2 regions of the Paenibacillus sp. J31R98 genome follow, and region 2 is predicted to be linked to the other one. Evidence: riboswitches for the same ligand, from Rfam matches in the RefSeq annotation. Region 2 holds a riboswitch; the other holds the start of a gene.

Region 1 (6,665 bases), on a different contig from region 2:
TAGCTTTCGTCGCAGGCGTACAGAGCTCGCTCAGACCGTCAATGTCGTTCGTGTCCACATAAGAAGCCGTTATTCCGAACCGAGTCATGATTTTCTCAAGCAGACGGTATGTACCGCCATAGAGGTCAAGGGAAACCAGCAGATGGTCACCTTGGCTAAATAATGAGAAAACAGTAGTCAGCGCTGCCATGCCGCTGCTGCAGGCAAAGCCCGTATCGCCGGATTCGAGCTCAGCTGCCGCTTCTTCAAGCACGGTCCGTGTCGGACTCTTCGTACGTGCATAGTCAAAACCCGTGCTTTCGCCAAGCCGCGGGTGACGGAAGGCCGTTGATTGATAGACCGGGAAGCTGACTGCTCCGGTAACAGGTTCTTTAATGGATCCAATTTGCGCTAAACGGCTTTCAATTTTCATCTGATCGTGACTTCCTCTCACCGAATATTGTAGGTTAAATGCCTGCTCCAAGATCAAACGGAGTTTGCTGGTATACATAATAATTCAGCCAATTCGAGAACAACAGGTTCGCATGCGCTCTCCATGTGGACAACGGCTGGCGCGAAGGATCATTATTAGGATAATAGTTTTTCGGCAGGGCGATATCCATGCCTCTGGAAACATCCCGATCATATTCGTACTTCAGCGAAGCGGGATCATATTCCGAATGACCGGTGACGAACACTTGTCTTCCGTTCTTCGAAGCTGCGAGATAGATGCCAGCCTCTTCGGATACAGAGAGAATATCCAGATCGTTCACTGCAGCGACATCCTCATAGCGAATCCCAGTATGACGGGATTGCGGAACGAGGAACATCTCATCAAACCCGCGAACAAGCGGCACGTTCCGTTTCTCGACCGTATGCGGGAAGACGCCGAACATTTTCTCATCGAGATCATGTTTCGGAATGCCGTAGTGGTGGTACAGGCCTGCTTGAGCGCCCCAACAGATATGGAATGTCGATGTCACGCGGCGTGCGGACCAGTCCATAATATCCTTCAGCTCTTCCCAATAGTTCACTTCTTCAAAAGCAAGCGTCTCGACAGGTGCACCCGTAATAATCATGCCATCGTAATAATCATGCTTGATATCTTCGAATGTCTTATAGAACGACTCCAGATGCTCGGAAGATGTGTTCTTCGATGTATGCGTCTTCGGATGCAGCAGGACAACCTCCACCTGGAGCGGCGTGTTCCCGATGAGGCGAAGCAATTGCGTCTCTGTCGTTTCCTTCGTCGGCATCAGGTTTAGAATCGCAATGCGCAGCGGGCGAATATCTTGATGATATGCGACTGATTCATCCATAAGAAAGATGTTCTCGTTCGTCAAAATATCTTTCGCCGGCAGCTGGTCTGGCACTTTAATTGGCATATTACTCTCTCCTGTCTATTGTCGGATCCCTGAAGAAGGAGCGCAAATTGAAAAAGCCCCTCTCTGGCAGAGAGGGGCATAAATTCATATCGTTCATGCGCCTCTCATCTCTCAGAAACTGATCGTTTCCGCAAGAATTAGCACCGTGCGTCTTCACGCCGGTTGCCGGGCTTCATCGGGCTAGTCCCTCCGCCTGCTCTTGATAAGAAAGCTTGCTTATTCGGTTATGGTCATTCTTTAACTCATACTTTAAATGATTCGCGTTTCCGCGTCAAGAAGCACCCCTGAAATCATGGGCTAAACCCGCGTAACCACAGGCTTTTCCCGGCATATTGTATAACGTGGAACCCTCCGCTACTTTCTGCTTGTATGGAAAGACATTGTCGGAGTATACTAGACAAGAATTGCGCTCATTTTCAATGTTTTGCAAGCTTGGAGCGCTTGGAATCACTTACCAACGAAACGTGTTTAAAGGGGTGTTTACGAATATGGAAGGCGACCCGTGGCCTGCGGACAACCGCATTGATAACCAGCATAGAGGACATAAGCGCATCGGACCGAACATGAAGCCGACCATATTCGCACCTGCACCCCTGCCGTTATTCACGATATATTATTCGTAGCAGGTTATTGGCGAACTTGGTTTGCTTGACGCTCGCGCCCGTTCTATTTCCTCTTGCCGGTATCCGGGAATGTGTAACATCGTGATGAGAGGAGGAACGCGGATGAAAATTCGTCTCGTAAACCAAGGTGTGTTTACACCAATTGACGACATTGAGGAGGCTGTCTACCCGCCGATCGAAGGGTTTTACTGGATTGACGCGGATGTGGACGATCTTGCTGTGCTTCAGCCGCTCTTTGCCCTGCACGAACTAGCCGTAGAGGACTGTTTGAGCGAGGAAGAGCAGCGTCCGAAGATTGAACTTCATGAGAATGAAGGCCATTATTTTATCGTTATTAATAGTATCCGTTTTGATGATGAGGAAATCTTCTTGCGCGCCTTGAATATTTTCTTGGGGCGTCATTATATCATTACCGTTACGAAGCAGAAGATTAACGAGCTGCGTGCTCTGAAGCCGATTCTGCTTGAGGAGCGAGTCAGCCGTCCTGACCGGTTCCTGTATCACCTCGTCGACCTTGTCGTCGACAACTATTTCCTCGTAGGCGACCGAATTGAAGCGCGAATTGAAAGCTTGGAGGAAGACATTCTGGTGCACACGAAGAAGTCGCATCTGAATGAAATCATCGGTCTCCGAAGCGAAATTCTGTGGCTGAAGAAAGTGCTTGGGCCGCAGAAGGAACTGATCGCGAAGCTGAATAAGAAGGATCTCAAACTCATCGATGACGAGCTGCAGAAGTACTTCAGCGACATCTACGAGAACGCCGTGAAGATCGCCGAGACCTTCGATACGTACCGCGATCTGATGGGCAACTTACGAGAGGCTTATCAGTCCTCCGTTGCGAACCGCGCGAACGAAATCATGCGCGTGTTTACGGCGCTGACGACGATATTCATGCCTCTGACCTTCATTACAGGCATCTACGGGATGAACTTCGACTACATCCCCGGCCTCCATTTGCACGGCGGCTCCTATTTGCTGCTCTCGTTCATGTTATTGCTGGGGTTCGGGATGTTCTATATTTTCCGCAAGAAGGATTGGCTATAACGCCTATTGCAACAAAGAGGCTCTCCGGGTCGCAATTGCCGCCTGGGGAGCCTCTTCGCTTATATACACGAGATTGGGGTTGTTATTGTAACATGGTTTTTGCACTTGCTTTTATCAAAGGATTTCTATTCTCGCTATCGCTCTGCTTCGACCTTGGCATCGTCAATGTCGCCATGATTAAGACCGGCCTTGAGAAAGGATTCAAGCGCTCCTTCATGCTCGGCTTTGGCTCCTGCTTCGGGGACTTGACGTATCTGCTGCTGGCGCTGCTTGGCGTGACGATTATTTTTCAAATTCCGCTCGTCAAATGGGTGCTATGGATTGGCGGCACCATCGTGCTCAGCTACCTCACGTTCCAGATGATTCGCAAAACGATCAAGCCCGATCCGATTCAGATCAGCAGCGAGGAAGACAGCAGCCGCGCGGGCAAGAAGGAATTCGCCTGGGGGCTTGGACTTGCGCTCTCTTCCCCTACCGTCATCATTTGGTTCGCCGTTGCAGCAGGTCCGATTCTTGCAAGCCTGAATGTTCACTCTGCAGGACCAATGGCTGCCTTCATCATCGGCTTCTTCTCAGCCGGACTAGCCTGGTCGACCTTCATCGCCATCGTATCCGGAATATCGCACAAGCGTGCGGGAACAGGCTTCGTTCGTGCCGTATCGCTGCTCTCCGCGCTGATCTTCTTGATTCTTGCGGTCAAAGTATTCATTGACGGCTATCACTCCTTGCTCTGATAGCCGTCCCTCGCCTTCAATAGCTTTCCTCTTACCTGAAAGGCAGCTTGAACGTTTTCTTAGTTAGCGGATACAGCCATTTGACGCCGCTTGGCGTTAATGTATCCGCGACAAGATGCGAGACATAGCCGCATACTGCCGTGTATGCAACCCCTTGAATGCCAAGCTGCTGCTCCAAGCTCCAGCCGATCGCTCCCCAAGCAATAACCGCCCACACCGTATGCGTAAGTCCGCGATGATTCAGCCATGGCACCCAAGCTATGTATAAACCAAGTCCCATCAGCCAGTTCATCTCGACTTTAAAGCCCGTGTACAGCAGGATCGCGCCAATCGCACTGACGAGCGCATTGCGGATTGCTCCATTACGTGACAATAAACCCAGCAGCAGGACTGCAGCTGCACCCGCCGTGTAAAGCGGGTAGAAGATCCCCTTCACCGCGTACATATACGCCGTGCTTCCGGCGAGAATCAAGCCGCCCCATAACAGCAGCTCCCGAATCAGCTTCGCCGCTTTGCTCAGCTTCCCGCTCAGCAAGCTCGTGCCGTCGAGATCCGCGGCGAGCGCGGAGAATGCCGCGACGACCAGAAATACGGCTACATTCTTCGGTGTTATCGGATGTGTCGCCGCACCTACTACGCCAATGGCGATTCCAATCGCCAGATGTGTTGTTCCTTTCATGCTTGCCTCCTGAGACTTATGACTGACATAAGGCGCTTCTTACTTGATAGGCTCCAACGCGACAGCTTCTTTGCGCCCCTTCTCGATATTCACATAGGCGAGCAGTACGATGCCGATGATGAAGAATGCCAATAGTGCGAGAATGCCGAACCTGCTTGATCCGGTAATCGTTCCGACCACGGAGAAGACGAATGGTCCTGCCACTGCTGCGAATTTGCTCGACAAGCTTAGGAAGCCGAAGAACTCCGCTGTCTTCGATGGAGGCACAAGCGTCGCATAGAGTGATCTGGCCGTTGCCTGGCTGCCGCCCTGCACGACGCCGACCATTACCGCGAGCAAGTAGAAGTGAAGCGCGCTTTCCATGAAAAATCCAAGTATAACGATTAACACATAAACAAACAAGGAGCTATAGAGCGAATTCTTCATGCCTATTCGAGCCGCTATCTTAATGAATAGAAGCGTGCATGGATAGCCGACAAACTGTGTTATGAGCAGCGCTGCAATGAGATCGCTTGTCTCAATGCCGATACCAGCTCCATAAATCGTTGCCATGACGATAACTGTACTGATTCCGTCGTTGAAGAACCAGAACGATGCCATATACTTGAGCAGCTCCGGATAGGATTTCAGCGTGCGCATCGTCGCGCTAATGCGCTGCATCCCTTTATTAATCGCATCGCCGAACCCGGCAGCTGTGCCTTGCGCCGTTTCTTTGACATTCCTCATAATCGGAAACGAGAACACGATCCACCAGATGCCGACGGTGACGAACACAATTTGCGTGGCTATTGTTTTGTTCGGAAAACCAAGCTTCTCCCATCCTTCTATCATCACGAGATTAACGAGCAGCAGCAGTCCTCCGCCCAAGTATCCCATCGCATACCCTTTATTGCTGACCGAGTTAAGCGTGTCCGGCGTAGACACCTCGGTAATAAGACCATCATAGAACGTGTTGGATGCTGCGAACCCGATTGTCCCAATGACAACGAGAATCGAAGCGAACAGCCAGTCATCCTCGCCGACCAGCCCCATTCCAAGCGTTGCAATCGCACCGATGAACATGAAGGTCGACAGAAACTTCACTTTGGAGCCTGAGAAATCAGCAATTGCACCAAGGACCGGACATAGCAGCGCTACGAAGATCATGGCGATTGTCTGCGTATAACCCCAGTAGATCTCAGCCGTATTGCCTTCCAAATTTGCGCCAGCCACAGTTTTGTAGAAGACGGGCATTACCGCAGCCATTACGGTCGTGGCAAAAGCCGAATTGGCCCAATCGTACATAATCCAACTGCGAACGGCCTTCGTATTCATCGTCAATTCGCTCCTTTATAGGGCACCTTATGGGGCTTTTTCCGAGCAACAACACCATTCGACAAGGAGAAGAACAAATCCTGCTTTATTCCTTTAAAGCTGCAAATCGCATCAATATTACAGCTCTTTTTTGCCGTCTGCCTGTTTTTCCTATATACTTATATCACCGTGATAAAAATCTTTAATCGCTAAAGGAGGGATTGATTCCGTGAACATTAATCAGCTCGAAACATTGTTAACGATCTCGCGAACGATGAGCTTTCGTAAGGCGGGCGAACTGCTTAACTTAACGCAGCCGGCTGTATCTGCACAGGTCAAAAGCCTCGAGGATGAGTTTAAAACGGTGCTAATCGATCGGAATCAGCCTGTTACCTTAACCGATCGTGGACAAGTATTTCTCGAACACGCTGAAAAAATATTAGCCATCGTCGAGGACCTGAAGCAGAAGCTGTCCGATCTGAGCCAAACGCCGCAAGGCCATATCGTGCTCGGAACAACCTCTTCCATCGCCATTCAGATTTTGCCGCGCGTGCTGTCGTATTTCCAGAATCAGTTCCCGCTGATCAAGACGACGATTCACTCGATGCCTTCTTCCGGCGTTATGACAAGCGTTGAGAACGGCTCCGTAGACATCGGCATCACTTATCTGTCGGAGCGCAATCCGAATCTCGAGTCCGCGATTCTGTATTATGACACGTACGAGCTTGTCGTTGCTCCTGAGCATCCGATGGCCCATTTGAAGCATACTACAGTAGAATCATTGAAGGACATTCCCATGATTATGCTGTCGCCGGATACATTAGGACGAAGATTTCTGGATCAAATCTTCCGCAAATTTGGCGTGCAGCCAAACATCGTGATGGAGCTCTCGAGCAGCGAGGAAGTGAAACGGATGGTAGAGATCAAT
Region 2 (6,665 bases):
TACCTTCGGCCCATCGACTGCATCCAGCCTAACTTCGATATTCCCGCCGCCAGTTCCGCTTGATGCCCGCGCGATGAAACCGCTTGCACCTTGGCCCGTGCCAAAATCCACATTTTTATAAGCTGCATAATGGCCATCCTTAATTCCGCCAAGCTGGAGCGAGCCTTCAATGCTGCCTTCCATCCCCGGACCGTTAACGACATTAAAGTTCTCAGCTTCGATCTTGCTGTACGGATCCTTACGCGCATAGACCAGCACATTGTCATGTGGTTCGAGCACGGTCAACGCTTCCACAGCTGCAGCAGAACTCCACGATTCGAACGTTCCGGACAGCTGTTGTCCCGCCCAGTTGCCATCCACAATATTGGCATTGCTACGGTGATTCCATGCCATGTCAGTATTAAAGGCAAGCCACTCGTTATAGCCGTCGGCAAACGACTGATGCGAGCTCTCATTGCTTGCATTCACAACCTCCTGAAGATAGCCGAGATTGCGAACGAGTATCGTTTTGCCACCCTTCAAGTCTCCGTTAGGTCCTTCATAACGCAGCAGCTTGTTTGCATCCACCATATGTTCTTTCGTAAACATAGCTCCAGCGATCGCATCATCCAGATACACTTTGTCACCAGTTACCTGATAGAGCCCCGTGGCAGCTCCGATAAACGTCCCTTGATTATAGTGAGTCGCATCCGGGACTGGGCCTCTAACCGTCTCGATCCGGTCGAACACTTTGCCTTTCCCGTCGGTCAGCATCGTCTTACTCCAGCGGTAGACCTTCTCGGCGACATCCAGATAATGGTCGTTATGCGTTGCGTTATAGAGAACAAGAGCTGCTTCTGCTGCAGGGAAGTTAATGCACGCATTCTTCGTCGTGCGGTCATCGCTCTTCCACCAAATGCCGCCTCCGGCAAACGCATCGTCCCACTGTGTATCATACACATAGTTAAAATAATATTCCGCTCTCTCGAGGTACTTCGCGTCATTCGTTATCTGATAAGCTCTAGCGCTCGCCATCGCCCACCACATAATATCATCGTTAAACGTATTATTCGTCCAGTCCTGTCCGTACTTCGCCACAGCCCCGTCGAATACGTCGTTGATTTGGGTCAGAAGCTTCGCTTTCAGAACCGGATCGGTGGCTTCGAGATAAGCATCCATGACAAGCTCCCATAGCTCAGCCTCTACCCAAAAATCCTGATATCCGTCGTGATTAGAGGTTTTCCAGAAATACTTCGCAGATGCATCCCAGAAGGTAGCGTTATACGCTTCAATCGCTGTTTTGGCATCCGCAGCCTCGAAAGCATGGGCACGGGGAATTCCAGTCGGCATTAATGGAGCGATCGAAAGCGCTAGTGCAATCGGAAGAACAATTAGCTTAGGTATTCTGATCTTACTGGTCAATGACAGTCCTCCTCTATATTTGGCTTCAGTCACCTAATAATATAGAAATAGGTTAATATAATGTCAATATATCATAAACAATTAAACCTAATATACTATATACAAATGATATATCAATCGTCATTTACCAGGAAGATAGAACTACTTTTGAGCTATTTTGTCGAATCAAGGCGTCCGGTTATTCCATCGATGCTAAGCTTACTTAAAACGAGATGTACGCTTGCGCATGATCAAATAAGTAAGCTCGGTCCAGCTCTCCCGGCAGCACAGTGTCTCTTCTGTCTAGATGGATTTTTCCGATTAGATCCATTAATGCCGATTCAATGATCTCTACTCTAACGTGACCCCATGATTCTTCTTTTCGCCTCGGGTAACTGATGCTTTGGGCCAAGCTCAGACCCTTCAATCGCTGGAATTGAGCCGCCCACATCGTCCAATCTCCCGTGAAACTTTGCGATGAAATCGCCAATTTGCCGAAACCTACTATGCCTGTATTCGTGGAAATCGCAATGATCCCGCAGATATCCGTCTCAGCTTGGAGCTGCAGCTTTTCTCTATGCGCTTGATCGAATCGAAAACATTCAATACGGGCAATCCTACAGTTCTGCAGATCAGCAATACCTCTCAAATTCTGCAATGCGACTTGAAGGTGATGAAGCTGCTCGTTGTAGTGAGCTTGCTCTTCGACCCTATTAGGGTTAGAAATCGTAATCGGCATATGGGTGTTCCTCCTACATGGATAATCATTTCGCGTATGAAAACAAAAAATGACCTTCTCTGTAACAAGAGAAAGGTCATTATCATTCAAAATCATATCCTCCCTCTTATCTCCCAGATTCGCTTAAAGAAGCGTTTCCGCAAGAATTAGCACCGTGCATTCCTTTGATTAACAAAGGTTTGTCGGTTGCCGGGTTTCATCGGGCTAGTCCCTCCACCTGCTCTTGATAAGAAAGTTCACTGTATTCAATTATTTCAATCATACTATAATGCGCTTTGATGTCAAGAAATTTCAGGCTGCATCATTCATGCAACAGTCCATGCTATTCAAACACTTGTCGCAGTTCAATCTGACCTTCCCCACGTCCTTGCGGGTCTGGCATCCGCATAGCCCACTCGATGGCTTCCTCCCTCGAATTCACATCAATCAGAATGAAGCCGGCAATCAATTCTTTCGACTCCGTGAATGGCCCATCCGTAACCACTGGCTTTTCCTCTGGATTCGCAAACGAAATACGAATACCTTCTGAACTTGGATGAAGTCCTTTCGCCATTACTCGCACGCCTGCGCTAACTAATTCCTGATTGTACTTTGACATGGCTTCTTGGAGCTCAGGACTTGGTCCTTCCGGATACTTCGAAGCTTTAACAATCAACATGAATAACATCAATCTTCCTCCTTAATTATGAGCCAGGTTCCTGCCCTAGAAGACCATCCTAATTGGCCTCTGTATACATACAACGAACGAGAATAATCTAAATCGACAAATGAAAATAATAAATAAAAACTTTTTCGGCCAGTAACTACAGCAGAGTATACCGGGCTGTCCACAATATTCCCCATAACAATCCAATATCCTGCCCCGTTCAACGTGCATGTTCCCAACGGAAAAAAGAAAAAGCCCGCGATTAGGCGGGCTTTCTCGGAGAACTATGGCTTAGCAGCGTTATGCCGCATTGACACCTTGTGCCTTCTGCATCCGCTTCAAAGCTCGGAATCCAATAAATTTACTGCTTGCTTCATCCCAAAGTCTGAAATTCAGCGAGGACAAACTGGTTAGCAGTGTAATTTCCTGTACCTTCTGCATTCGCGGACTGGATTGATGTACCGCTTCCAGATTGTAGTTCGGAATTCTGGGGCTCAAATGATGGATATGATGAAATCCGATATTGCCAGATATCCAGTGCAGTATTCGGGGCAACTTATAGTAGGAGCTGCCTTGCATCGCAGCAGCTACATAATCCCAATTCTCATCCACTTCATAATAAGAATCTTCGAATTGATGCTGAACGTAGAACAGCCAAATCCCTGCAATGCTTGAAACGAAGAATACCGTTCCCTGAATAAGGAGAAACGCCTGCCAGCCTATAGCCCAGCAGAGCAGTCCAGCAATAGCAACGATCCCTAAATTGGTTAGGTAGGTGTTGTAACGCTCTTTCGCGCCTGCGCGCTTACGGTTAAAGCGGTAGTCGATTAGGAAAATATACACGGGACCGATCGTAAACATGATGAAAGGGCTGCGGTATAACCGATACACCAGTCTGCGCAAAGGCGTCGCTTTCACATACTCGTCGACCGTCATCGTCCAGATGTCGCCTGTCCCTCTCCGATCGAGATTGCCACAAGTTGCATGATGTACAGTGTGGCTGTGTTTCCATTGAAGGTACGGTACATAGGTCATTATTCCCGTAATGGTTCCTACAATATCATTCGCCCTGCGATGCTTGAAGAAAGACTTATGACAGCAGTCATGGAAAATAATAAATGTTCGCACCAGAAATCCTCCGGTGACGACGGCTAATCCTAAGGTCAGCCAAGCCGAAACAGATAAACTCCAATAGGCGGCAAGCCATAGCAGCACCACTGGCCCGATTGTATTCACAAGCTGCCAAATACTGTTCTTCAAACGTGGTTTTTCGTAGAATGCAATCTCTTTTCGCCAGTTATCCTGCTCTGAATCCTTCATGTAGTAAGGTTATCCTCTCTTTGCGAGCCATCTTAGAGCTCCATTGTACCAACAATGGTACTACGTTGATAGGGCAAAGTAGTTCCAAATAGTTTATGCGAGAGAAAATGTGTCGGCTACTGTCATATTTCATGACTGATAAAAAACACCAAACAAGAAACCCGCTTCCTCATTTCGGAGCGGGCCTCAACATTCTCTGAATCGCTTTAATTATGGATACTCAATCAAATTCACTTCATGTACAGGCTGGCTCGAATCGCTTGGAATGAAGAACGTCTTGATCTCACATTTGCCAAAGCTTGTACGCCAGGAACGGTTCAGCAGAGGGATCACGATTTCTGTCTCCTCCACGGCCGAACTCGATGTCTCATAACAGCGCAGAATCCAGCCGTCGCCATCTTCTGCTTGCTTGAATACAGTTGCCACCACTTGCTCCGAGGCAATCTGAATGCCTTCCATGCGCTGCGGCAGCGGACCTTCGTGATACGTTTCCCATACGCCGATTGGCTGTACGTTCAGTTCATAGGCTTTGCGCACGATGCCGTTCTCCTGCCAGGAGCCACTGTGTGGGACAAGCGCATAGCTAAATTCTTGTATGCCCTGATCCATATACTCCACTTGACTGTCGCGTACCCCGTAGTGATCGGCGAAGATCGGGCTGCGGACAACTGTCATACGCGCTTCGGAGCCCATAACGTCATATGCGTATTTGCCCGTATTCAGAATAGCTAGACCGCGCAACTCGCCTGACCCCTGCGCCTGTCCGTACACATCGAACCATTGTTGCCCCGGCACTTCCCTGCCGTTCGTCTCCCGGCGAATGAAACCATACGGGATCTCCGACACCGATTCTGGCTGCTCGACGGCAACGGGGAACGACAGCTTCAGCATCTTGTGCTTCTCCCTCCAGTCGAGTTGCACGTTAACCTGAAGATCAGTAGCGTGGTGATGGAGAATGAAGTCCTGTCGCAAGGTGGAGCCGTTATATCGGCTCGTCACGCGAATAATGCCGCGCAGCGGACCTTGTTCAAGCACCTTCACCTCGGCATCCGAGAAATAGCCGATGAGCTCACGGTAGCTATGCAAGCCATGTCCCCAAGTATCGCTATGATGCTCGTCTATGATGACAGGCACTGCGCCTGGACCGTCCAGTACTTCGGTATTTGACCGTTTGTCTACCAGGCTCTTAATCGCACCCGAATTCGCATTAAATTCGACGCGAAGGAAGGCGTTCTCAAGCACATGACCTTCTGCGCTCACCGGTACATCCACCGACTCCGATTGTGACTCCTTCGTCAGGTAGCACCAGTAAACGCGGTAGCCCATTGCCGGGACTTGCGCGATGAAGAGCGTATCCCAATTGTCTTGTCCGTTCGTTCTTGAAGCGCGCACCGTCTGAATCGGCACAGGGTTCCCCTGATCATCGGACACAGCGGTCATCTTCCGGTTCGCGTGAACCGGCACCTCTACTTCCCATGACAGCGGGTTGAAGATGACGAACGGCGTGCCGTGATCGCCCTGCTCCCACGACATCCAGTTCTTGTCCTTACTGAGTGCGCGCACTTCCGGCTTCATCGTGTCAATCGACCAAGAGATGCGCTGCGTCGCCGCGTTTAATGCTTTTGCCGCAATATGCAGCGCTTCACCGTAGGATTCACGAGCATCCTGGAAGGCTTCGCGGATGCTGCAGCCACCCATAATATCGTGAAACTGGTTGAACAGCACATTCTCCCAAGCGACTTTCAATTGCGCATTCGGATACTTAAGTCCGAGAAGCACATTCGCGGCCGAAGAGAACTTCTCCGCGTTCAGGAGGCGATGCTCCGCACGGCGATTGTTCTCCTTCGATTCCGAATGCGTGGAATAGCAGCCTATCGCATGCATTTGCAGCTCATCCTTCAGAACGGGAAGCTCAGGCTGAGTCGATTCGATCTCGGCAAAATAATGATTCGGCGTGCTAATGACAAGTCGCTCTTGACCGAACTTCTCCTGAAGCTCTCTAATCACTTCCAGATTGCCTATTGTCGGTCCGCCGCCATGATTGCCAACACCGTAGAAAGTCATATGCGCATGGCCATCGGTATCTGCCATCTGTCCGTGATTCAACACTTTCTCTTCAAACGGTGAGCCCCAGCTGGTCGAGTAGTTATCCGAGAGACGGAATGTCAGGACACGGCTGCCATCCTCTGATTCCCACCAGAACAAATTCTTGTCCAGCTCCTTCTCATGCTTCTCGGGACGCATGAAGACGTAATAATCCATTCCGCTCTTCTTCAGAAGCTGAGGCAGCATGCCATTATGACCGAAGGAATCGACATTGTAGCCTACCTTTGCCATAACGCCGAATTTCTCTTGAAAATAACGCTGTCCATAAAGTCCATGCCGCGCGAAGGATTCACCGGATGGCAAGTTGCAGTCCGGCTGAATCCACCAACCGCCGACGATGATCCAGCGGCCTTCCGCGACGCGAGCCTTGATCTCTTCGAACATGTCAGGCGCATTCTCTTCTATCCAGGCATAGTAGGCTGCACAAGAGCGAGTAAAGATAAATTCCGGATATTCCTTCAAGCGATCAAGCGC

Evidence for each region. A riboswitch is a leader RNA that binds a small molecule or an ion and turns the genes downstream of it on or off. The one in region 2 is predicted to bind S-adenosylmethionine.
Region 1: another riboswitch for S-adenosylmethionine. It lies ahead of metA (homoserine O-acetyltransferase MetA); the one in region 2 lies ahead of AC0YNX_RS04410 (hypothetical protein).

Annotation. Positions count from the first base shown of each region.
Region 1 is NZ_JBWDNO010000011.1:3,942-10,606, reverse strand. It holds gene AC0YNX_RS28115 (PLP-dependent transferase) at 1-412, opposite strand, end outside; gene metA (homoserine O-acetyltransferase MetA) at 447-1,364, opposite strand; SAM riboswitch class I at 1,466-1,573, opposite strand; gene corA (magnesium/cobalt transporter CorA) at 2,090-3,031, shown strand; gene AC0YNX_RS28100 (LysE family translocator) at 3,124-3,765, shown strand; gene AC0YNX_RS28095 (metal-dependent hydrolase) at 3,797-4,444, opposite strand; gene AC0YNX_RS28090 (MFS transporter) at 4,484-5,758, opposite strand; gene AC0YNX_RS28085 (LysR family transcriptional regulator) at 5,967-6,665, shown strand, end outside.
Region 2 is NZ_JBWDNO010000001.1:970,245-976,909, reverse strand. It holds gene AC0YNX_RS04415 (carbohydrate-binding protein) at 1-1,401, opposite strand, end outside; gene AC0YNX_RS04410 (hypothetical protein) at 1,604-2,119, opposite strand; SAM riboswitch class I at 2,223-2,352, opposite strand; gene AC0YNX_RS04405 (YciI family protein) at 2,442-2,786, opposite strand; gene desA (Delta(5) desaturase DesA) at 3,066-4,085, opposite strand; gene AC0YNX_RS04395 (alpha-mannosidase) at 4,296-6,665, opposite strand, start outside.